3 regions of the Pseudonocardia sp. Ae717_Ps2 genome follow, and region 1 is predicted to be linked to each of the others. Evidence: riboswitches for the same ligand, from Rfam matches in the RefSeq annotation. Region 1 holds a riboswitch; each other region holds the start of a gene.
What was found. A riboswitch is a leader RNA that binds a small molecule or an ion and turns the genes downstream of it on or off. The one in region 1 is predicted to bind cobalamin.

Region 1 (6,898 bases):
GGGGTGGGTCAGCAGGGCGAGCACGCCGTTGCCGATCAGGTTGACCGTGGTCTCGTGCCCGGCGATGAGCAACAGGGTCGCCATCGCGACGAGCTCCTCGGAGGACAGCCGGTCGCCGTCGGCGTCGCTGACGGCGAGCAGGCCGGAGAGCAGGGCGTCGTCGGGCTCGGTGCGCTTGCGCTCGATCAGCTCGGCGAGGTAGCCGTTCAGGCTGCCCATCGCGGCGAACTTCTCCTCCTGCGGGGAGTCGTCGACCAGCACCGACGACCACGCGGAGAACTTGTCGCGGTCCTCGGCGGGCACGCCCAGCAGCTCGCAGATGACCAGCACCGGGACGAGGAACGCGTACTGGCGCATGAGGTCGACGGGGCCCTCGGCAGGCAGCGCGTCGAGCAGCTCCTGGGTGATCTCCTCGACCCTGGGCTGCAGGTCGTTCATCCGCCGCACGGTGAACGAGCGGCCGACGAGCTTGCGCAGCCGGGTGTGGTCCGGCGGGTCCATCAGGATCATCATCGGGATCGGCGCGGCCGGCTGGCCCTCGCGCTGGTCGGCGGGCAGCGTGTACCGCCAGTCCTTGCTCAGCCGCGGGTCGACGAACGCGGCGCGGACGTCGGCGTACCGGCTGATCAGCCACACCTTCCCGTCCGGAAGTGCGAGCTCCCGCACCCGCTCCTCGGTGCGCAGGGCCGCGTAGGCGGGGTGCGGGTCGGTCCAGAAGTCGCCCGAGAACAGGTCGTGCGTCTCGGTGCCGGTGGTGGTCAGCGCCATGGGTCCATCGTGCCAGCCGGTGGTAAGCGAGCGCTTACGTCAATCGTGTGACGGAGCACGCAGCCGGGTCGAGATCGATGTCGGCCGGCGACGGCCGGCCGAGGACGACCGACGCGGCCAGCGCGGCCAGCGCCGGCGCGGACTCGATGCCCGACCCGCCCTGCCCAGCGACGAAGAAGAAGCCGGGGTGCTCCGGGCGCGCACCCAGCACGGGGGCACGGTCGGGGGCGAAGGTCCGCAGCCCCGCCCACGCGGTCCGGACAGACCGCAGCCCCAGCGTGGTCGCCGCGCCCACCCGGTCCAGGGCGAGGGCGACGTCGAGCTCGTCGGGACGGGCGTCGCCCGGCTCGGCCTGGGTCTCGTCGGCCGGGGAGACGAGCACCGTGTCCGCCTCGGCCTTGAGGTACCAGCGCTCGGCGGCGTCGACGACCATCGGCAGGACGGCGCCGTCGACGGTGAGCACCGACGGGTCGGCGACCGGGCACGCCGCGATCGTGCGCCGGTAGGGGGTCAGTCCGGCACCGGGCACGCCGGCGAGTGCCGCCACCGCGTCGGCCCAGGCGCCGGCCGCGTCGACGACCGTCTCCGCCCGCACCCGGTGCCCGGCGGCCGTCGTGGCGGTCCAGCCGGAGCCGTCCCGCTCCAGCGCGGCCACCCGGGCCCCGCGCAGCACGGTGCCGCCGCGGGCGCGCAGCCCGCGCCGGTAGCCGTCGTGCAGGGCGGCGGTGTCGACGTCGCAGGCACCGGCGGTCCACGCGGCCGCACGCGGGGCCCGGCGCAGCACCGGCACGCGTCGCCAGGCCTGCTCGGGGTCCAGCGCGACCGGGGCGCCGGGCTCGCCGTGCTGCTCGCGCACCGTCGTGGCGAGGTGGTCGGCGGCCAGGTCGTCGTCGGCGACGTGCAGGACCGGGCGCGGGCTCAGCAGCGGTGGCGTGCCGAGCAGCGCGGGCAGCGCGGCGAACCGCGGGCCCGAGGCGTCGATCAGCGCGCGGAACGGGCCGGAGCCGTGCCCGGGGATGTAGGTCGCCGCGGAGCGGGCGGTGGAGTGGACCGGCAGGTCGTCCTCCGCCTCGGTCAGCACGACCCGGGCGTGCGCGGCCAGCTCCCACGCGACCGACACCCCCGCGATGCCGCCGCCGATCACCAGCACGTCCGCCGTCACCGTGCCCGCCGTCCCTGCCGTACCCGTGCCCGCCGTACCCATGCCCGCGACGATAGGGCGGCGGCGCCGGGGAAAACCGGTGGCACCGGTCGGGGTCGTCGTCGTAGCGTCGCCGCCATGCTGATCCGGTTCCTCTGAGCGACCCGCGCGGTCGATCTCCGCGCCCTCCGTCGCCGGCCCGTGACGTCCTCACCGGGCCCCGGAACCGTCGCCGCCCTCGCGCGGCCCCTCCGGCGTCCCCGCGCGTCACCGGCCCCTCTCACCCGGTCCGAGTCCGACCCGATGTTCCGAGGAGGTCGTATGCCCACGACCCGCCACACCACCGCCCACAGCACCGCCCACAGCACCGCCCACAGGGCAGCCCACAGCACAGCCCGACCGACCGACGCGTCCGCGGTTCCCGGTTCCCTGACCGGCGCGACCGGGCCCGGCACGGCCGGCGGGGCGGCACCCGGCGGGGCCACCGCCACCGCACCCGCCAACCGCGCCGAGCGCCGTGCGGCCAAGCGCGGCCGGTCCGGCGCGCCGGGCGGCCCGGCGGCACCGCGCACGGCGGGGCCGGCCCCGCAGGCCCGCCCGGCCCACGTCCGCACGGACTTCGCCGCCCGCCGCAGCGGCTGACCGCACGGGGAGCACGGACCGGGCACCGGAGACGCCGACGGGCGACCCTTCGTGTGCCCGGTCCGTGATCACTCCCGGCGGCGCGCCCCGACCGGGGTGCGACGTGGGAGGCTGGACGCCGTGACCGTCACCGTCTGGTGGGCCGCCCCGGCCGATCCCGGCGCCCGCGCCGACCTCGTCGCGCTGCTGGACGCCCACGAACGCGAACGGCTCGTCGCGCTGCGACGGCCCGAGGACCGCGCCCGCTACCTCGCCGCGCACGCGCTGGCCCGGCTCGTGCTCGCCGAGCGGCTCGACGCCGACCCCGCCGAGCTCGTCCTCGACCGGACCTGCCGCTGCGGGGAGCCGCACGGCAAGCCCCGCCTGGCCGGGCGCGGCGACGACCCCGGCTTCTCCCTCACCCACTCCGGCGCGCTGGTCGGTGTCGCGGTCGGGACCGGGCCGGTCGGCGTCGACGTCGAGGCGCACCGCCCCCTGTCCGGCCTCGACGGCCTGGCCCGGCACGCCCTGTCCCCCGCCGAGCTCGCCGCCGGGACGCCCGACGGGACCGGCTTCCTGGTCACCTGGACCCGGAAGGAGGCGCTGCTCAAGGCCACCGGGGAGGGCCTGTCGAGCCCGATGGACGCGATCACCCTGTCCCCGCCGCACGGCCCGGCCCGGGTGCTGGACTGGACCGGCACCGCCGGGAGCTGGTGGGTCACCGACGTCCCCACCGGCCTCGACGACCACCCGGGCGCCGTCGCCGGGGCGGGACCGGTGGCCCCGGCCGTCACCGTCGCCGACGGCGACGCGATCCTGTCGGTGCGCCGGGGCACGATGCACGGGTGATGATGGAGTGACCGCGGCGGCCGACCGCTGGGTGCTGCACCTCGACATGGACGCGTTCTTCGCCTCCGTCGAGCAGCTCACCCGGCCCACCCTGGCCGACCGTCCGGTCCTCGTCGGCGGCGCGGGACCTCGCGGCGTCGTCGCGGGGGCGAGCTACCAGGCCCGGGTGTTCGGGGCACGCTCGGCGATGCCGATGGGCCAGGCGCGGCGGCGCTGCCCGCACGCGACGGTCCTGCCGCCCCGGTTCTCCCTGTACAAGGCGCTGTCCGAGGAGGTCATGGCCGTCCTCGGCGAGTTCTCCCCCGTGCTGGAGCCGGTGTCGGTGGACGAGGCGTTCGTGGAGCCGCCCGACCTCGTGGGCGCCTCCCCCGACCAGGTGCGGGAGTGGGGCACCCGGCTGCGCGGCGCGGTGCGCGACCGCACCGGGCTGCCCGCCTCGGTGGGCGCCGGGTCGGGCAAGCAGATCGCGAAGATCGCCTCCGAGCTGGCCAAGCCGGACGGGCTGCGGGTGATCGCCCACGCCGAGCAGGCGGCCGTGCTCGACCCGCTGCCGGTGCGGTCACTGTGGGGCATCGGGCCGGTCTCCGGCGAGGCGCTGCGGAAGATCGGGATCGAGACGATCGGGCAGCTCGCCGCGATGGACGCCCGCGAGGTCGCCGGGGTGCTGGGTAGTGCGATCGGGTCCGAGCTGCACCGTCTCGCCCGCGGCATCGACGACCGTCCGGTCGCCCCGCGCGGCGCGGCCAAGCAGATCAGCGCGGAGACGACCTTCGACGCCGACCTGACCGCGATGAGCGCGGTGCACACCGCGGTGGAGTCGATCTGCGTCGCCGTGCACCGACGGCTGGTCGCCGACGGTCGGACCGCCCGCACCGTCACCGTGAAGGCGCGGACCGGGGACTTCACCACCCACACCCGGTCGGAGACGACCCCGTTCGGCACCCGGGACCTGGCGACCCTGGTCGCGGTGGCGCGCCGGCTGGCCGAGGGCGCGGTCGGCGAGGGCGGGGTGCGGCTGCTGGGCGTGTCGGTGTCCGGCTTCGGCGACGAGCCGCCGCTGGCCCTGTTCGACGCGGTGCCCTCGGAGAACGGGTGGACGACGGCCTCGGCCCTGGACCCCCCGCCCGCGGCCGACGCCCGGGCCGGCGCGGCGGGGGTGGCCGTGCTCGACGCACCACCGGACACCGACGCACCTCCAGACACCGACGCGAGGACGGGGACGGGCGCGGCCGCGGGGGCCGACAGTCCTGCGGGGACCGGCGGTACCGCGGGGGCCGACGCGACCACGGGTGCCGGCGACGTGCCCGGCCCCGTCCGCCCGGGCCGCCCCGACCGCGAACCCGACCCGGACCGGCCCTGGCGCGCCGGCGACGACGTCGCCCACCCCGAGCACGGCCACGGCTGGGTCCAGGGCGCCGGGCACGGGCGGGTCACCGTGCGCTTCGAGACCGCCTACACCGGGCCCGGCCGCACCCGCACGCTCGACGCCGCCGACCCCGACCTCACCCGGGCCGACCCGCTGGGCAGCTGGCGGGCCTGAGCGCGCCGCCCGCCGGCGGTCTCAGCCGATCAGCGGGCTGCGGTGCGGCGGCGCGACGCGGCTGCCCTCGGCGACCCGGGCCCGCAGCGCCGGGACGGTGCGCGCCAACCCGTCGAGGACCGCACCGAGCGCGGCGTCGGCCGCGGGGTCGCCCCCGACCAGCAGCACCGCGCCGCCGGCGGGTCCGGCGGCGGCCCAGGCCCCGATCCGGGCGACGGCGTCACGCGGGGTGACCGGCTCGACCCGCCACGCCTCGGCGTAGAACAGGGCCGTCGACTCGGCCTGGGGGAAGGCGAAGACGGTCTCGGCGTCGGCCAGCAGGTCGGCGACGTGGGCACCCGGGCGGGGTGCGCCGTCGCCGGACGGGTCGGTACCGAGCACCACCAGGTCGTGGCTCATCGCATGTCCTCCTCGAGGGTCCGCGCCCTCACCAGTGGGAATCCGCGACGACGGGCAGTGTCCTGGCTCCCGGATCCCCGCGCCCTCCCCGGCCTTCCCACCCTCGCGGGCGGTGGCACCGGTGTGGGGAGGGCACTCCCCGGTGACAGTGGCGGGACCGCGCCGGATTCGCACCGGCTTCCTGTTCCGTCGTCGTCGGGGAGCCCATCACGCGACCGGGTCAGTGGTCAACCGTCCCCCGCCCCGACACCCCCCGCAGATGGTCGAGCAGGTCGTGTTCGGCGAGCGTCCCGAGCAGCGGCCCGTCCGGCTCCCGCACGGGCAGCGCGGCTCCCCGGTGCGCGGCGAGCACCCCGAGGACGTCGTGCACCGGGGCGGCCGGGTCCAGCGCGGGCAGCTCCGGGCCGGGCGGGGTGCCGTCGACGGGACGCATCACCTGGGCGACGACGACCCGGCGCAGCGCCTCGTCGGTCGGGGTGTCGGCAGCGAGGTCGATCCCGCGTCGCAGCAGCTTGAGCGTGTAGATGTTGTCCCGCGACACCAGGTTCGACAGGCCGGTGGCCAGGACGACGGCGGCCATCAGCGGCAGGATGAGGGCGTAGTCGCCGGTCAGCTCGAACACGATGAGCACCGCGGTGATCGGGGCGTGCGCCGCCCCCGCGAACACCGCCGCCATGCCGACCAGACCGAACGCGCCGGGGTGCAGGTCCAGCGCCGGGAACAGGGCCGCGGCGGCGTAGCCGAAGGCGGTACCGGCGGTGCCACCGACGAACAGCGACGGCGCGAACACACCGCCGGACCCGCCGATGCCGATGGTGAGGCTGGACGCGAGGATCTTCCCGACGACGAGCAGGAGCAGGAGCCCGACGGCGTACCGGCCACCGATCGCGGCCTCCAGCACGGGGTAGCCGACGCCGTACATCTGGGGCAGTGCCAGCAGCAGCGCGCCGAGCAGCAGCCCGCCGACGGCCGGGCGCAGCCACTCCGGGCCGCGCCAGACGGCGTCACAGGCGTCCTCGACGACGTAGAGGATCCGGGCGAAGGCCCAGCCCAGCAGCCCGGCGAGCAGCCCGAGCAGCGCGTAGAGCGGCAGCTGGGCGGGGCTGCCCAGGTCGAAGTGCGGCAGGGTCAGGATCGCGCGGTCGCCGGCGATCACCTCGGCGACGACGTTCGCGACCACCGAGCTGATCACCAGCACGCCGAACGCCTCGGCGCTGAACGACCGCAGGATCAGCTCCAGGCCGAACACCACCCCGGAGACCGGGGCGTCGAACGTCGCGGAGATCCCGCCCGCGGCACCGCAGGCGACCATGAGCACCAGCCGGGTGGCGGGCACCCGCAGCCACTGCCCGATCGCCGAGGCGAGCGCGGAGCCGATCTGCACGATCGGGCCCTCCCGGCCGACGGAGCCGCCGGTCCCGATGCAGATCCCCGACGCGAGCGCCTTCACCGCGGCGACGGTGGCCGGGATCCGCCCGCCCCTGCGCGCGACGGCGAACATCACCTCGGGCACCCCGTGCCCGCGCGCCTCCGGGGCGAACCGCTGGACCAGCGGGCCGTACACCAGGCCGCCGAGCACC
Region 2 (6,898 bases), 1.6 Mb from region 1:
GCAGGCCTGCCGGAACGAGCATCGGCACCGGCCCCACCACGAGCAGGGCGGCCACCCCGGCCGCGACCCACCACGCGGTCCGCGCCCGGGCCCTCACCGCGACCCCGCCGAGCGCAGCACCGGGTCCAGCGCCGTCGCCAGCACCTCCACCAGCACCCCCGCGACCACCGCGACCGCGACGACGAGCAGCGTGCCCGCCTGCACCACCGGCAGGTCCTGCGCGACGACGGCCCGGTGCAGCAGGCGGCCCAGCCCCGGGATCCCGAACACGACCTCGACCACCACCGAGCCGCCCAGCAGCCCGGCGACGAACATCCCGGCCAGCGCGGTCACCGAGGTCGTCGCGAGCCGGGCGCCGTGCCGCCACAGGACCCGGTGCTCACCGAGCCCCTTGGCCCGCGCGACGAGCACGTGCGGCCGGCTCAGCACCCCGGCGGTCTCGGCGCGGACGAGCTGGGCGGCGAGCGCCCCCGGGTAGGCGGCCAGGGTCAGCACCGGCAGGACCAGGTGGGCGGGGTCGCCCCAGCCGAGCGCGGGCAGCGCCCCGGCCCACACCGCGAACACCAGCACCAGCCAGGGGGCGAGCACGAACTCCGGCACCGCGACCCCGGCGACGGTGCCCAGCCCGAGGAACCGGTCGAGCGCCCCGCCGGGACGGCGCGCCGCGTACACCCCGGCGGGGATGCCGACGACCGCCGCCAGGGCGAGGGCGAGCACGGCGAGCAGCCCGGAGACAGTCGCGGCGTCGGCGATCTGGTCGGCGACCGGGGTCCGCGCGACGTAGCCGTAGCCGAGGTCGCCGCGCAGCACCCCGCCCAGCCAGCGCAGGTACTGCTCGGTGACCGGTGCGTCCAGCCCGAGCGAGGACCGCAGCCGCGCCTCGGTCGCCGGGTCCGGCACGGCCTCGGCGCTGCGGGCCCGCAGGACCGCCCGCGCCGGGTCGACGCCGACCAGCCGCGGCAGCGCGAACACCAGCACCGACGCGGCCAGCAGCACCGGCCCGACGACCAGGAGCCGGCGCAGCAGGAGCCCGATCACCCCGTGGTCGGGGTGAGCTGCGGCAGCACCGGGCGGATCTGCAGCGGGTCGGGGACGAAGCCGGTCGCCCCGCGCAGCACGGCGGTGTTGAGCGGGTGCACGACCATGACGCCGACGGCGTCGCGGGTCAGCATCGCCGCGGCCTCGCGGAACATCTGCTGGCGGGCCGCCGGGTCGACGGTGGAGTTGAGCCGGTCGACCAGCGCGTCGTAGGAGGGGCTGCAGTACTGGTCGATCGCGTAGCTGCCGTCGCAGGTGTAGTCCGAGGTCAGCGTGCTCGCCGCGTCCGGGAAGTCGGACAGGTAGCTGCGCGAGTTGAGGAACATGTCGTAGTCACCGGCGAGGACCTTCGGCTCCTGGGCGTCGTAGTTCCCGACGGTGATCTCGACGCGCACCCCGGCGGAGGCGAGCATCGCCTGGATCGCGTTCGCCAGCGCGGGCAGCTCGGGCCGGTTCGGGAAGGTCCACAGCCGCACGGTCAGCGGGTTCTGCTCGGTGTAGCCGGCCTCGGCGAGCAGCTGCCGGGCCCGGGCGACGTCGGCGCCCGGCGGCGGAGCTGTCTCGCCCCAGGGGACGGCCCCGCCGAACAGGTCGGCCGCGGGCGCGGCCCCACCGGCGAGCACCTGCCGGGCCAGCACCGGGCGGTCGATCGCCGCGGTGACGGCCTGGCGCACCCGCAGGTCGTCGAACGGCTTGGCGAACTGGTTGAGCTGCAGCGGCACGGTGCGCGCGTTCGGGTACTCGACGACCTCGGCCCCGGCCGAGCGGACCTGGTCGAGCTGGGCCTGCGGCAGGCCCTCGGCGAACTGGACGTCACCGGACTGGATCGCGAGCGCCCTGGCCTGCGGGTCCTCGACGTAGCGGACGGTGACCCGGGCGGCGCCCGCCGGCTCGCCCCAGTAGTCGTCGTTGCGGACCAGCTGCGCGGAGTCGGTGCCGCTGACGGACTCCAGCACGAAGGGACCGGTCGCGGTGCGCAGGTACTCCGGCGCCCCGCCGCCGGTGTACGCGGCGGGCGCGAGGATGCCGAGGTTGCCGCTGGACAGACGCAGCGGCATGACCGGGTCGGGCTCGGTGGTGGTGATGCGCACGGCGTCCGGGCCGTCGGGGGCGACGGCGAAGCCGATGCCGCGGATCGCCCGCGGCGGGGCCTCGACGCCCGCGACGTAGCGCAGCGCGGTGACGACGGCGTCCGGGGTGAGCGGGGAGCCGTCGTGGAACCGCACGCCCTGGCGCAGGGTGAACCGCCAGGCGTTGCCCTGCTGCTGCCACGCGGTCGCGAGCATCGGCGCCGACCGGGCGTCGGCGTCGACGGTGGTCAGGGTCTCCGCGACGCCGAGGGACTGCAGCCGGGCGCCGTCGTCGGCGTCGAAGGCGTAGTCGGAGCGCGGCGGGAACTGCAGGGCCACGGTCAGCTCGCCGGACGGGTCCGGGGTCGCGGTACCGCCGCCCCCGCCGGCGCCGCATCCGGCGAGCAGCAGGGCGGCGGCCGCGAGCAGTGCGGCCATCTGTCGTGCGATCACCCCGTATGCCTACATCTGAGCACCTATTCAATCAATGCGGCGTGAGCAACGCCCTCGTCCCGCACGACTCCCGGCACGAGTCCCCGCACGGGCGGGCCGTCCGTACCGAACCTCCGTACGGACGGCCCGCTCGTCACCCGCGACGGGTGGCCGGCGCGGACCGGGCTCAGCCGGTCGCGGTCGCCTCACGGACGCGACGGGCCGCGGCGACCAGGTTGGTCAGCGCCGCGACCGTCTCGGGTTCCGCGCGGGTCTTGAGCCCGCAGTCCGGGTTGGCCCACAGCCGGTCCGGGCCGATGTGGCGCAGGGCCGCGCGGAGCTGGTCGACCAGCTCGTCGGTGGCGGGGACCTCGGGCGAGTGGACGTCGTAGACGCCCGGGCCGAGCCCACGCGGGACCCCCGGGCCGAGGTCGGCCAGCACCTCCATCCGCGACCGGGCCGCCTCGACCGTGGTGACGTCGGCGTCGAGCCCGTCGATCGCCCCCACCACCTCGCCGAACTCGGAGTAGCAGAGGTGGGTGTGGATCTGGGTGGTGTCGGCGACGGCACCGACGGCCAGCCGGAACGCGTCCACCGCCCAGTCCAGGTAGGCGGCCCGGTCGCGCTCGTGCAGCGGCAGCAGCTCGCGCAGCGCGGGCTCGTCGACCTGGACGATCCGGATCCCGGCCGCCTCCAGGTCGACGACCTCGTCGCGCAGGGCCAGCCCGACCTGCCGGGCGGTGTCGCCCAGCGGCTGGTCGTCGCGCACGAACGACCAGGCGAGGATGGTGACCGGCCCGGTGAGCATCCCCTTCACCGGCGCCTCGGACAGCGACTGCGCGAACTCCGCCCAGCCGACGGTGATCGGCCGGGGCCGGGACACGTCGGAGTGCAGGATCGGCGGGCGCACGCAGCGCGAGCCGTAGGACTGCACCCAGCCGTGGTCGGTGGTGGCGAAGCCGTCGAGGTTCTCGGCGAAGTACTGGACCATGTCGTTGCGCTCGGGCTCGCCGTGCACCAGGACGTCGAGCCCGATGTCCTCCTGCAGCCGCACCACCCGGACGATCTCCTGGCGCATCCGCTCGGTGTAGGTGCCGGTGTCGATCACGCCGGAGCGGTGCGCGGCCCGGTCGCGCCGGATCTGCGCGGTCTGCGGGAAGGAGCCGATCGTCGTCGTGGGGACGACGGGCAGGCCGAGCGCCTCGCGCTGGACCTTCGCCCGCACGTCGCCGTGGCTGCGCCGGTAGTGGTCGGGGCCGAGAGCGGCGAGCCGGGAGCGCACCCGCTCGTCGCGGCGCGCGGTGGCCGCGACCCGCTCTCTGGTGGCTCGTGCGGCGTCGAACTCCGCCGCGACCGCGTCCGGGCCCTCGTGCAGGGCGCGCCCGAGGAGCACGACCTCCTCGACCTTCTGCCGGGCGAACGCCAGCATGTCGACGACGTCGCCGGGCAGGGCCGTCTCGACGGTCAGGTCGTAGGGAACGTGCAGCAGCGAGCACGACGTGGAGACCTCGACCCGCCCCGCGACGCCGACCAGCCGCTGCGCCGTCGCCAGCGCCCGGTCCAGGTCGGTGCGCCACACGTTGCGCCCGTCGACGACGCCGGCCAGCACCACCTTCCGGTCCAGCCCGGGGACCGCCGGGTCGAGGGCATCGAGGTCGGCACCCCCCGCGACGAGGTCGAGCGCCAGCCCCTCGACGGCCGTGGCGGCGAGCGCGGGCAGCGCCGGGCCCAGCTCCCCGAAGTACGACGCGACGAGGATCTTCGGCCGCCGGGTCGCCGAGGCGAGCCGGTCGTAGGCCCGGCGCAGCGCCGCGATCTCCTCCGGCGTCCGGTCGGCGGCGAAGGCGGGCTCGTCGAGCTGCACCCATTCCGCGCCCGCCTCGGCGAGCTCGGCGAGCAGGTCGCGGTAGACCTCGACGAGCGGCCCGAGCAGGTCCAGCGGGCGGAAGCCCTCCGGTGCGCCGTCGGCCGGTTTCGACAGCAGCAGGAAGGTCACCGGTCCGACCAGCACCGGGCGGGTGGTGATCCCGATGCGCAGGGCCTCTCGGAACTCGTCGAGGGCCTTGCGGCTGCCCGGCGCGAGCCGGGTGGCCGGGCCGACCTCGGGGACCAGGTAGTGGTAGTTCGTGTCGAACCACTTGGTCATCTCGCAGGCCGGGGCACCGGTGCGGCCGCGCGCCATCGCGAACAGCCGCTCCAGCGGGTCGGTGATGCCGGCGAAGCGCTCCGGCACCGCCCCGACCGCCAGCGCGGTGTCTCCGACGTGGTCGTAGAACGAGAACGTGTTGCCCGGCACCGAGCCGAGCCCGGCGTCGCGCAACCCGGTCCAGGTGTCGCGGCGCAGTCCGGCGGCGACGTCGTGCAGTGCCGACGCGTCGCTCCGCCCGGCCCAGTACGCCTCGGTCGCCCGCTTGAGCTCCCGGTCCGGCCCGATCCGGGGGTACCCCAGGACGGTGCTGCCGATGGTGCTGCTGGAAGGAATGCTCACGGCCCTCTCTCCTCGCGAGTGCGGTGGAGGACCCGTCGCCGGCAGGGGGCGCCCGCGACCGCCGGGCACGACGGTGCCCGGTCGTCCGCCCGGCCCTCCCGCGAGGCCACGGATCCGCGCACGCCGGACGGCGCACGCACCGGCGGCAGGTCTTCGGACTCACGGGCGCACTGCTCACACCTACTGGCCGTCGCTTCCCGGGATCACTCCCAGTGCTGTTGACGGCGGTCGTTCCCGTTCACCGCTGCGGGGCAGTCCCGGATTCCCACCGGGTTCCCTCTTGCCTCGTGACGCCCCGTTCCCGGGATGACACGAACCGTCGGCGGACCGACCCTAACCCAGGACGAGCCCGGCGAACTGTTGCCGAACTCTCCCTGTTGCAATATGTTTGCAGTACTCAGCCCTCTCCACACGGATCGACGGGCGACCTCACCCTGCCCCCCTCCGTTCGGAGGGGTTTCCTGCCCGGTCTCCCGAGGGGTAATGCCGATCACCCCTGTGCGCGCGGCCACAGGGGTCCTAGCGTTCGGCCCCGACCCCATCCGCCTGCCTCAGAAAGGGCTGACATGCAGGTAGACGAGCTGCTCAAGCCGTTCCCCATCAAGGAGTTCCACCCGTTCCCTCGCGCGCTCATGGGCCCGGGGTCGCACGAGCTGATCGGCCCCGAGGCGCTCAAGCTGGGCTTCAAGAAGACCCTGGTGATGACGTCGGGCCTGCGCGGCACCGACATCGTCCACAAGATCGTCGAGTCGATGAAGTACCACGGCCTCGAGGTCGTGCTGTACGACAAGGTCGAGTCGAACCCCAAGGACTACAACGTCATGGACGCTGTGGGCCTCTACCAGCAGAACAACTGCGACTCCTTCGTCTCCATCGGCGGCGGCTCCTCGCACGACGCCTGCAAGGGCGCGCGCGTCTCGGTCGCCCACGACGGTCGCAACGTCAACGAGTTCGAGGGCTTCAACAAGTCCGAGAACCCGGCCAACCCGCCGCACATCGCGGTCTCCACCACGGCCGGTACCGGCTCGGAGACCTCGTGGGCCTACGTCATCACCGACACCACGACCGACCCCGACAACCCGCACAAGTACGTCGCCTTCGACGACGCGTCGGTCACCACCCTCGCGATCGACGACCCGGTGCTCTACTACGACTGCCCGATCGACTACACCGCGCAGTGCGGGTTCGACGTGCTCGCCCACGCCTCGGAGCCCTACGTCTCGCGGCTGGACTTCCAGCCGTCGCTGGGCAACGCCCTGCACGCCATCAAGCTGACCTCCCAGAACCTGCGCAAGGCCGTCTGGAACGGCCAGGAGCTCTCCGGCCGCGAGGGCATGATGTACGCGCAGTACATCGCCGCCCAGGCGTTCAACTCCGGTGGTCTCGGCATCATCCACTCGATCAGCCACGCTGTGTCGGCGTTCTACGACACCCACCACGGCCTGAACAACGCCATCGCGCTGCCCCGCGTGTGGGCGTTCAACATGCCGGTGGTCTACGAGCGCTTCGCCGACATCGCCGAGGCCATGGGTGTCGACACCCGCGGCATGACCAAGCCGCAGGCCGCCGACGCGGCGCTCGCCGCGTCCATCCGGCTGCTGCGCGACGTGGGCATCCCGGAGAAGTTCGCCGACGTCAAGCAGGACACCTACTCGAAGAACCGGCTCGGGGTCGGCCCGACCAAGTTCTACGAGAACGCGCCCACCATCATCGGCGACGCGGCCGACGTCGACCGGATCACCAACCACGTCCTCGGCGACGCCTGCACCCCGGGCAACCCGAAGGAGTGCACGTTCGAGACCGTCCGCCCGGTCGTCGACCACTCCATCAACGGTGACCTGGACGACCTGCTGACCTGATCCGCAGGTCA
Region 3 (6,898 bases), 1.6 Mb from region 1:
GGGCGTCTTGAGGAAGGACAGCTTGCGGGTCACGAAGTCGTACACCAGGGCGCCGAAGGGCTCCGGACGCAGCGAGACGCTCTCGCTGAGCCGGTACGGTGCCGCGGGGTCGAAAGCCCCCGCGGCACCGTCCGGAACCGTGGTGTCGAGGGGCTTAGTAGACACCGCACATGCCGTCGATGGAGACCTCCTCGACGAGGGTCTCCTCGGTCAGGGCGTCCTCGTTCTGGTGCTCACTCATGCGCAACCTCCGCTGGATCCGACTCTCGGCGAGAGAGGTGGTGAACCGCCCCGCCGGCCGGCGGTGGCAGCGGATCGGACGCTATTGGCACCCGGTGCCGGAAATCAATACTCGACATCCACGCCCGTCCGTTCGGACGGGCGGGCAGGCTGTCTCCCATGACGGTCGGGACGGTCCTGCTGCACCTCTGCACCCCGGGTGAGTGGCGGAGGTGGCTCGACACCGGAGCCGTGGCTCCCCCCTCCCTCGACGAGGTCGGGTTCGTGCACCTGTCGACGCCCGACCAGGTCGCCCTGCCCGCGCAGCGCCTGTTCGCCGGCCGGTCGGACCTGGTCCTGCTCGTCCTCGACCCGGCCCGGATCGACGGCGCCGGGATCGACGTCCGGTGGGAGCCGGGCGTGCCGACCGACCCGGCGTCGATGCGGTTCCCGCACGCCTACGGGGCGGTGCCGGCGTCGGCGGTGCTGATGGTGCTGCCCTACCGGCCCGGCCCGGACGGCTTCGCCGCCCCGGAGGTCCCCGAACCCGGCGCAGCGGCGCGGGCGATGGGGTTCGAGCCGTCGATGCTGCGCCGCGGCGCGAGCGCGGAGGAGCCCGTGACCGGCGGCGTCGCGGTCCGGACCGACGCCTGGCCGGTGTCGCGGATGCACAACCGGCTGCTGCTCGACCGTCCTGACCGGACCGATCCGGCCACCGTGCTCGCCGAGGCCGACCGGGCGCTCACCGCGCACGGCCTGCACCCGAACGCGCTGCTGTGGGGACCGGGCGCGGACGAGCTGGCCGACGGCCTGCGCGCCGCCGGGTGGTCGGTCGCGGCGAACGAGGCCATGACCGCCCCCACCACGACCGGCGCGACCCCGGACACGGCGACGGTCACCGAGCTGGACCACCACGAGCTCCGCGGGTTCCGGCGCGCCTCCTGGGCCCGGGACCTGCCCGGCACCGGACCCGAGGACCTCGGCCAGCTGGTCGACCGCGACACCGGCGACGACCGGGTGCTGGCCCTGCACCGCCTCGCCGTCGTCGTCGACGACCGGGTGGTGGCGGCCGCGACGCTGCGCCGCGACGGTGCGACGGCCTGGCTCGACGCCCTGGAGACCGACCGGGCCCACCGCGGCCGGGGGCACGGCCGGGCGCTGCTGGCCCGCTCCCGCGAGCTCGCCGCCGAGCACGGCTGCGACCTGCTCGCACTGGGCGCCGGCGTCGACGACTGGCCACGGGACTGGTACCGGCGCAGCGGGTTCACGCCGGTCGGCACCCACCTCGAGGCCGCCGGCCCGCGCCGGTGATCTCTCCGGGTCGGGCACGCCCTGTCCTGAGCCCGCCCGGCACCCGCGGAGGTCCCTCCCCGCCGCCTCGGCCGTGACCGCACCGGGCACCCTGTGGTCGTGCAGTTGAGCCGTCGATCGTTCCTGCGGGCCGCCGGTGCGACCGCGGCGCTGGCGGGGATTCCGGCGCTGGCCGCGTGCGGGGCCCCGGCCGACACCACCGCCCCTCGGCTGGTGGCCGCGTTCGCCGGTGACGGCCCGCTCGGCGTCCCGGACCCGCACGTGGTGTGGCGGCCGGTGGACCGGGCGCGGGCGGCGGCCGTCGCGGACACGCTGCTGGTCTGGGACCAGGACATGACCCCACGGCCGCACCTGGCCGCGTCGGCGGCGCCGGACCGGACGGGGACGAGATGGCGGATCCGGCTGCGCGACGCCCCCGCCCACGACGGGCGCCCGCTGACCTCGGCCGACGTGCTGGCGTCGCTGCGCCGGATCACCGATCCCGCCACCGGGGCGACGGCGGCACCGTTGCTGGCCGGGCTCGACCTCGCCGCCAGCCGGGCGGTCTCGGCGTCGGAGGTGGAGCTGGTGCTCGGCGCCCCGGACTTCCTGTTCGGCCTCGTCCTGGGCTCGCCGGGCACCGGCATCGTGCGCGACGGCCGCGGCACCCCGCCGGTGGGCACCGGAGCGTTCCGCTGGCTGCCCGGGTCCCCGGACGCGCTCTACCGGCACGACGGCCACTGGCTGGGCGCGGCGCGCTCGCCCGCCGTGGAGTTCGTGGTGGACGACGACGAGGAGAACCGCTACCAGTCCCTCGTGGACGGTCACGTGCACTGGGCGCACGACCTGTTCCCGCACAGCGCGCGCCGGCTGCTCGGGCGGGTCGGCACGACGGTGGTGTCCGCGCCGGGCTCGGCGACCCGCTTCCTCGACGTCGGCCCGGCCGGGTCGGCCCCCGGCACCGGTACGGCGGGCGGCACGACCGCCGGGGCGTCCGGCGACGTGCTCGGCGATCCCCGGCTGGCCGAGGCGGTCCGGCTCGGCATCGACCGGACCGAGCTCGTCCGCGAGGTGCTGCTCGACCTCGCCGAGCCGGGCGACGACCTGTTCGGCCCGGGCCTGGCGTATCACCCGGCCGGGTTCGCGCCGGTGGAGCGCGACGTCGCCCGCGCGCGGGAGCTCGTCGCGGCGGCGGGCGCGGACCGGCTGGAGGTGCCGCTGCTGTTCGACCCGTTCGACCCGATGTCGCGCCCGGCCGCCGACACCGTCGTGGAACAGCTCGCCGAGATCGGGCTGACCTGCACGCCGCGCGAGCCGGACCCGCCCGACGCCGTCCCGACCCCGGGCATCCGGTTCCGCCGGGCCGCGGCGACCCCGCTCCCGCTGTACCTGCGCGCGACCGCGGGCCCGGACCCCGCCGACGACGCCCCGCCCGCCGCGACCGCGGGCGACGACGGCGCGCCGGCCGCACCGGCCGCGGCGGGACGGGCCGACGTGCGTGCCCTGCTCGCCACCGCGCGCGGGGTGCCCGACGAGGCGCGCCGGGTCGAGGCCCTGCGACGCGCCCAGCTCCTGCTGCGCGACCGCTCGACCGTCTGGTCCTCGGGCGACGAGCACGTCGGCGTCTCCGCCGACCTGACCGGCGTCGAGCCCGCCCGGCCCGACACCGCCACCTGGGCCCGGTTCCACCGGCTGCGGATGGGGTGACCCGCTGCGGGCGGGGCTCGGAACCGCTCCCGGCCGCAGGACGGGCGTGCGCAGCCGGGCCAGGGGCCCGGCCGCGCACGCCCCGCCGGGCCTCAGGCGCCGGCGTGCTCGCGCAGCAGCGCCGCCGTCTCGCGGGTGACCTCGGCGTGCAGCCGACAGTGCTCGTGGTGGTCGGCGTGGGCGCCGCAGGCCGCGGCGGACGCCTCGCAGGCCAGCGCGGCGGCCGAGGCGGCGGCCTCGCCGACGGCCTTGTCCCCGGTGCGGCGGCCGAGCACGGCCGCGGCGGCGGTGCAGAGGTCGGCGGCGTCGAGCGCCAGCAGGACCTCGGTCTCCATCCCGCCGGAGGCGACCATCGCCGAGGCGCAGGCGGTGCTCGCGCGGGCGGCGTCGTGCAGCTTCTCGACGACGACGGCCGGGGTGGTGACGCCGGCGGCGTCCAGGACGTGGTGGCTCACGGGATCTCCCTGTCGATGGTGGAACGGTCGGCGGCGGAGTACCCCACGGCGGGCCCTGCCTACCCGCCGCGCCTCGTCGACCACGACCGTCCGCCGGGCCGGTGCCGCCGGACACCCGTCGTCGCCGTGATCACCTGAACAGTTCGTCAGGTGTCACGTAGGGTCGGGGCGTGTCCGCCCTCCCCGCCGTCACCGCCTGCCGGGGGTGCTGCTGCGGCTCCGGCCGCAAGCACCCCGGCCTCGACCGCGACCACCACGACCGGCTGCTCGACCGGCTGACCGACGGCCTGGCCGGGCACGCCCGGCTGCGCACCAGCGAGTGCCTGGGCCCGTGCGCGGACTCCGACGTCCTGGTGGTCGCCCCGGCGCCCGGGGCCCGCCGGGCGGGCGCCCGCCCGGTCTGGCTCCGTGCGGTCCTGGACGCCGCGACCACGGACGCGGTCGCGGCCTGGGTGCGCGCCGGCGGGCCGGGCCTCGCCGCCGTCCCGCCCGCACTCGCGGGGCACGTGTTCACCCCCGGCCCCCGGGCGACGGCCGAGGGACGGGCGGCGGGCTGACCCCGGACCGCCGGTCACCGAGGGGGGTCGCATCCGCACCGATGGGGGGATGGAGTAGCTCTGCCCACAAGATGTAGTGTCCGGATCACTGGTGGTTCACCGGCCCGCCCGGGCCGGTGAGGCAAGAGGGAACCCGGTGGGAATCCGGGACTGCCCCGCAGCGGTGAACGGGAACGACCGCCGTCAACAGCACTGGGAGTGATCCCGGGAAGCGACGGCCAGTAGGTGTGAGCAGTGCGCCCGTGAGTCCGAAGACCTGCCACCGGTGCGCGTACCGACCGGTGCGCGCTGCTCCGGGGCCTCGTGGGACGGCGCCAGGGTGCGGTGGGCCGCCGACGGCACGGGACCCGCCGCCTCCTCGCACCGCGCCCGCCCCCGGAGGCGACGGCGACTCGCGAGGAGAGAGCCCGTGACGGCTTCCACCGCTGCACCGGCAACAGCACCCCCGGCCCTGCGCGTCATCCGGCGCGACGGCTCCGAGACCGGGTTCGACGCCACGAAGATCTCGGTGGCGACGACCAAGGCGTTCCTGGCGGTCGAGGGGGACTCGGGCGCGACGTCGTCGCGGCTGCACCACCTCGTGGCCGGGCTGACCGACCAGGTCGTCGCGGCGCTGACCCGGCACCCGGCGCACGCCGTGCACGTCGAGCAGATCCAGGACCAGGTCGAGCTCGCCCTGATGCGCGGCGGCCACCACAAGGTCGCCCGTTCCTACGTGCTCTACCGCGAGCAGCAGGCACGGGCCCGGGAACGCGACGGCGGGGACAGCGTGTCGGACGCACCGGTCGTGCACGTCACCGGGCCCGACGGCAGCCGGACCCCACTGGACCGTGACCGGGTCGCCGCGGTGCTCGGCGAGGCGTGCGACGGCATCGACGACGTCGCGCCGGAGCCGGTGCTCGCCGAGCTGGACCGCACCGTCTACGACGGCATCACCGCCGACGAGCTGGCCCAGGCCCTGGTCCTGGCCGCCCGCACCCTGGTGGAGCGCGAGCCCGCCTACTCCCTGGTGGCGTCCCGACTGCTGCTGGACCGGCTCCGCGCCGAGGCCGTCTCGCACCTGGCGGGCACCCGGGAGACCCCGGACCACGCGACGATGACCGAGCGGTACGCGTCCTACACGAAGGACTACCTGCGCCACGCCATCGCGATCGGCCTGGTCGACCCCGAGCTCGCGACCTTCGACCTGGACCGGGTCACCGCCGCCCTCCGCCCGGACCGTGACCTGCAGATCGGCTTCCTCGGCCTGCAGACCCTCTACGACCGCTACTTCCTGCACGAGCGCGGCGTGCGCTTCGAGCTGCCGCAGGCGTTCTTCCTGCGGGTCGCGATGGGGCTGGCGGTGCGCGAGATCGACCGCGAGGCCCGGGCGATCGAGTTCTACGAGGTCCTGTCCAGCTTCGACTTCATGGCCTCGACCCCGACGCTGTTCAACTCCGGCACCACCCGGCCGCAGCTGTCGTCGTGCTTCCTCACCACCGTCGACGACGACCTGGAGTCGATCTTCGGCGGGTACCGGAACAACGCGCTGCTGGCCAAGTACTCCGGTGGGCTCGGCAACGACTGGACCCCGGTCCGCGGCCTCGGCGCGCACATCCGCGGCACCAACGGCGTCTCCCAGGGGGTGGTGCCGTTCCTCAAGATCGCCGGGGACACGGCCGTCGCGGTGAACCAGGGCGGCAAGCGCAAGGGCGCGGCGTGCGCCTACCTGGAGACCTGGCACGTCGACATCGAGGAGTTCCTCGACCTGCGCAAGAACACCGGCGACGACCGCCGCCGGACCCACGACATGAACACCGCGAACTGGGTGCCCGACGAGTTCCTGCGCCGCGTGCAGGCCGACGCCGAGTGGACACTGTTCTCCCCGGACGAGGTGCCCGACCTGCACGACCTCTACGGCACCGCGTTCGCCCAGCGGTACCGCGAGTACGAGGCGGCCGCGGCGCGCGGCGAGATCCGGGTGCACCGCACGGTGCGCGCGGTCGAGCTGTGGCGGCGGATGCTGACCATGCTGTTCGAGACCGGGCACCCGTGGATCACGTTCAAGGACCCGTGCAACCTGCGCAGCCCGCAGCAGCACGCGGGGGTGGTGCACTCGTCGAACCTGTGCACCGAGATCACCCTGAACACCCGCGCCAGCGACGAGGGCGAGGTCGCGGTCTGCAACCTCGGCTCGGTGAACCTCGCCGCGCACGTCACGCGCGACGGGCTCGACGCGGACAAGCTCCGTCGCACGGTGACGACCGCGGTGCGGATGCTCGACAACGTCGTGGACATCAACTTCTACACGATCCCCGAGGCCCGCCGGTCCAACCTGCGCCACCGCCCGGTCGGCCTGGGCATGATGGGCTTCTCCGACGCGCTGTTCGTCCAGCGCATCGCCCCCGCGAGCGACGCGGCCGTCGAGTTCGCCGACACCTCGGCCGAGCTCCTGAGCTTCCACGCGATCACCGCGTCGTCGGACCTGGCGGTCGAGCGCGGCCGCTACGCCAGCTTCGACGGGTCGCTGTGGAGCCGCGGGATCCTGCCGCTGGACTCGCTCGACCTGCTGGCCGCGGCCCGCGGCGACGGCGAGCTCGAGATCGACCGGTCGTCCACGCTGGACTGGGACACACTGCGGGAGAAGGTCCGCACCCAGGGGATGCGCAACTCCAACGTGCTCGCGATCGC

Region 2: it holds a riboswitch for cobalamin, as region 1 does, so the genes downstream of both, metE (5-methyltetrahydropteroyltriglutamate--homocysteine S-methyltransferase) here and Ae717Ps2_RS17105 (hypothetical protein) in region 1, are expected to answer to the same signal.
Region 3: it holds a riboswitch for cobalamin, as region 1 does, so the genes downstream of both, Ae717Ps2_RS24365 (ribonucleoside-diphosphate reductase subunit alpha) here and Ae717Ps2_RS17105 (hypothetical protein) in region 1, are expected to answer to the same signal.

What each region holds. Positions count from the first base shown of each region.
Region 1 is NZ_MCIS01000001.1:3,738,624-3,745,521, forward strand. Features, by position in the region: gene Ae717Ps2_RS17080 (cytochrome P450) at 1-768, opposite strand, end outside; gene Ae717Ps2_RS17085 (FAD-binding oxidoreductase) at 803-1,972, opposite strand; gene Ae717Ps2_RS17090 (hypothetical protein) at 2,231-2,551, shown strand; gene Ae717Ps2_RS17095 (4'-phosphopantetheinyl transferase superfamily protein) at 2,672-3,379, shown strand; gene Ae717Ps2_RS17100 (DNA polymerase IV) at 3,387-4,919, shown strand; gene Ae717Ps2_RS17105 (hypothetical protein) at 4,941-5,318, opposite strand; cobalamin riboswitch at 5,353-5,542, opposite strand; gene Ae717Ps2_RS17110 (chloride channel protein) at 5,539-6,898, opposite strand, start outside.
Region 2 is NZ_MCIS01000001.1:5,317,792-5,324,689, forward strand. Features, by position in the region: gene Ae717Ps2_RS24410 (ABC transporter permease) at 1-97, opposite strand, end outside; gene Ae717Ps2_RS24415 (ABC transporter permease) at 94-1,038, opposite strand; gene Ae717Ps2_RS24420 (ABC transporter substrate-binding protein) at 1,035-2,561, opposite strand; gene metE (5-methyltetrahydropteroyltriglutamate--homocysteine S-methyltransferase) at 2,728-5,028, opposite strand; cobalamin riboswitch at 5,155-5,364, opposite strand; gene mdo (NDMA-dependent methanol dehydrogenase) at 5,595-6,887, shown strand.
Region 3 is NZ_MCIS01000001.1:5,299,744-5,306,641, forward strand. Features, by position in the region: gene mftB (mycofactocin biosynthesis chaperone MftB) at 1-165, opposite strand, end outside; gene mftA (mycofactocin precursor MftA) at 155-241, opposite strand; gene Ae717Ps2_RS24345 (GNAT family N-acetyltransferase) at 400-1,530, shown strand; gene Ae717Ps2_RS24350 (ABC transporter substrate-binding protein) at 1,630-3,216, shown strand; gene Ae717Ps2_RS24355 (hypothetical protein) at 3,309-3,671, opposite strand; gene Ae717Ps2_RS24360 (hypothetical protein) at 3,842-4,228, shown strand; cobalamin riboswitch at 4,304-4,507, shown strand; gene Ae717Ps2_RS24365 (ribonucleoside-diphosphate reductase subunit alpha) at 4,638-6,898, shown strand, end outside.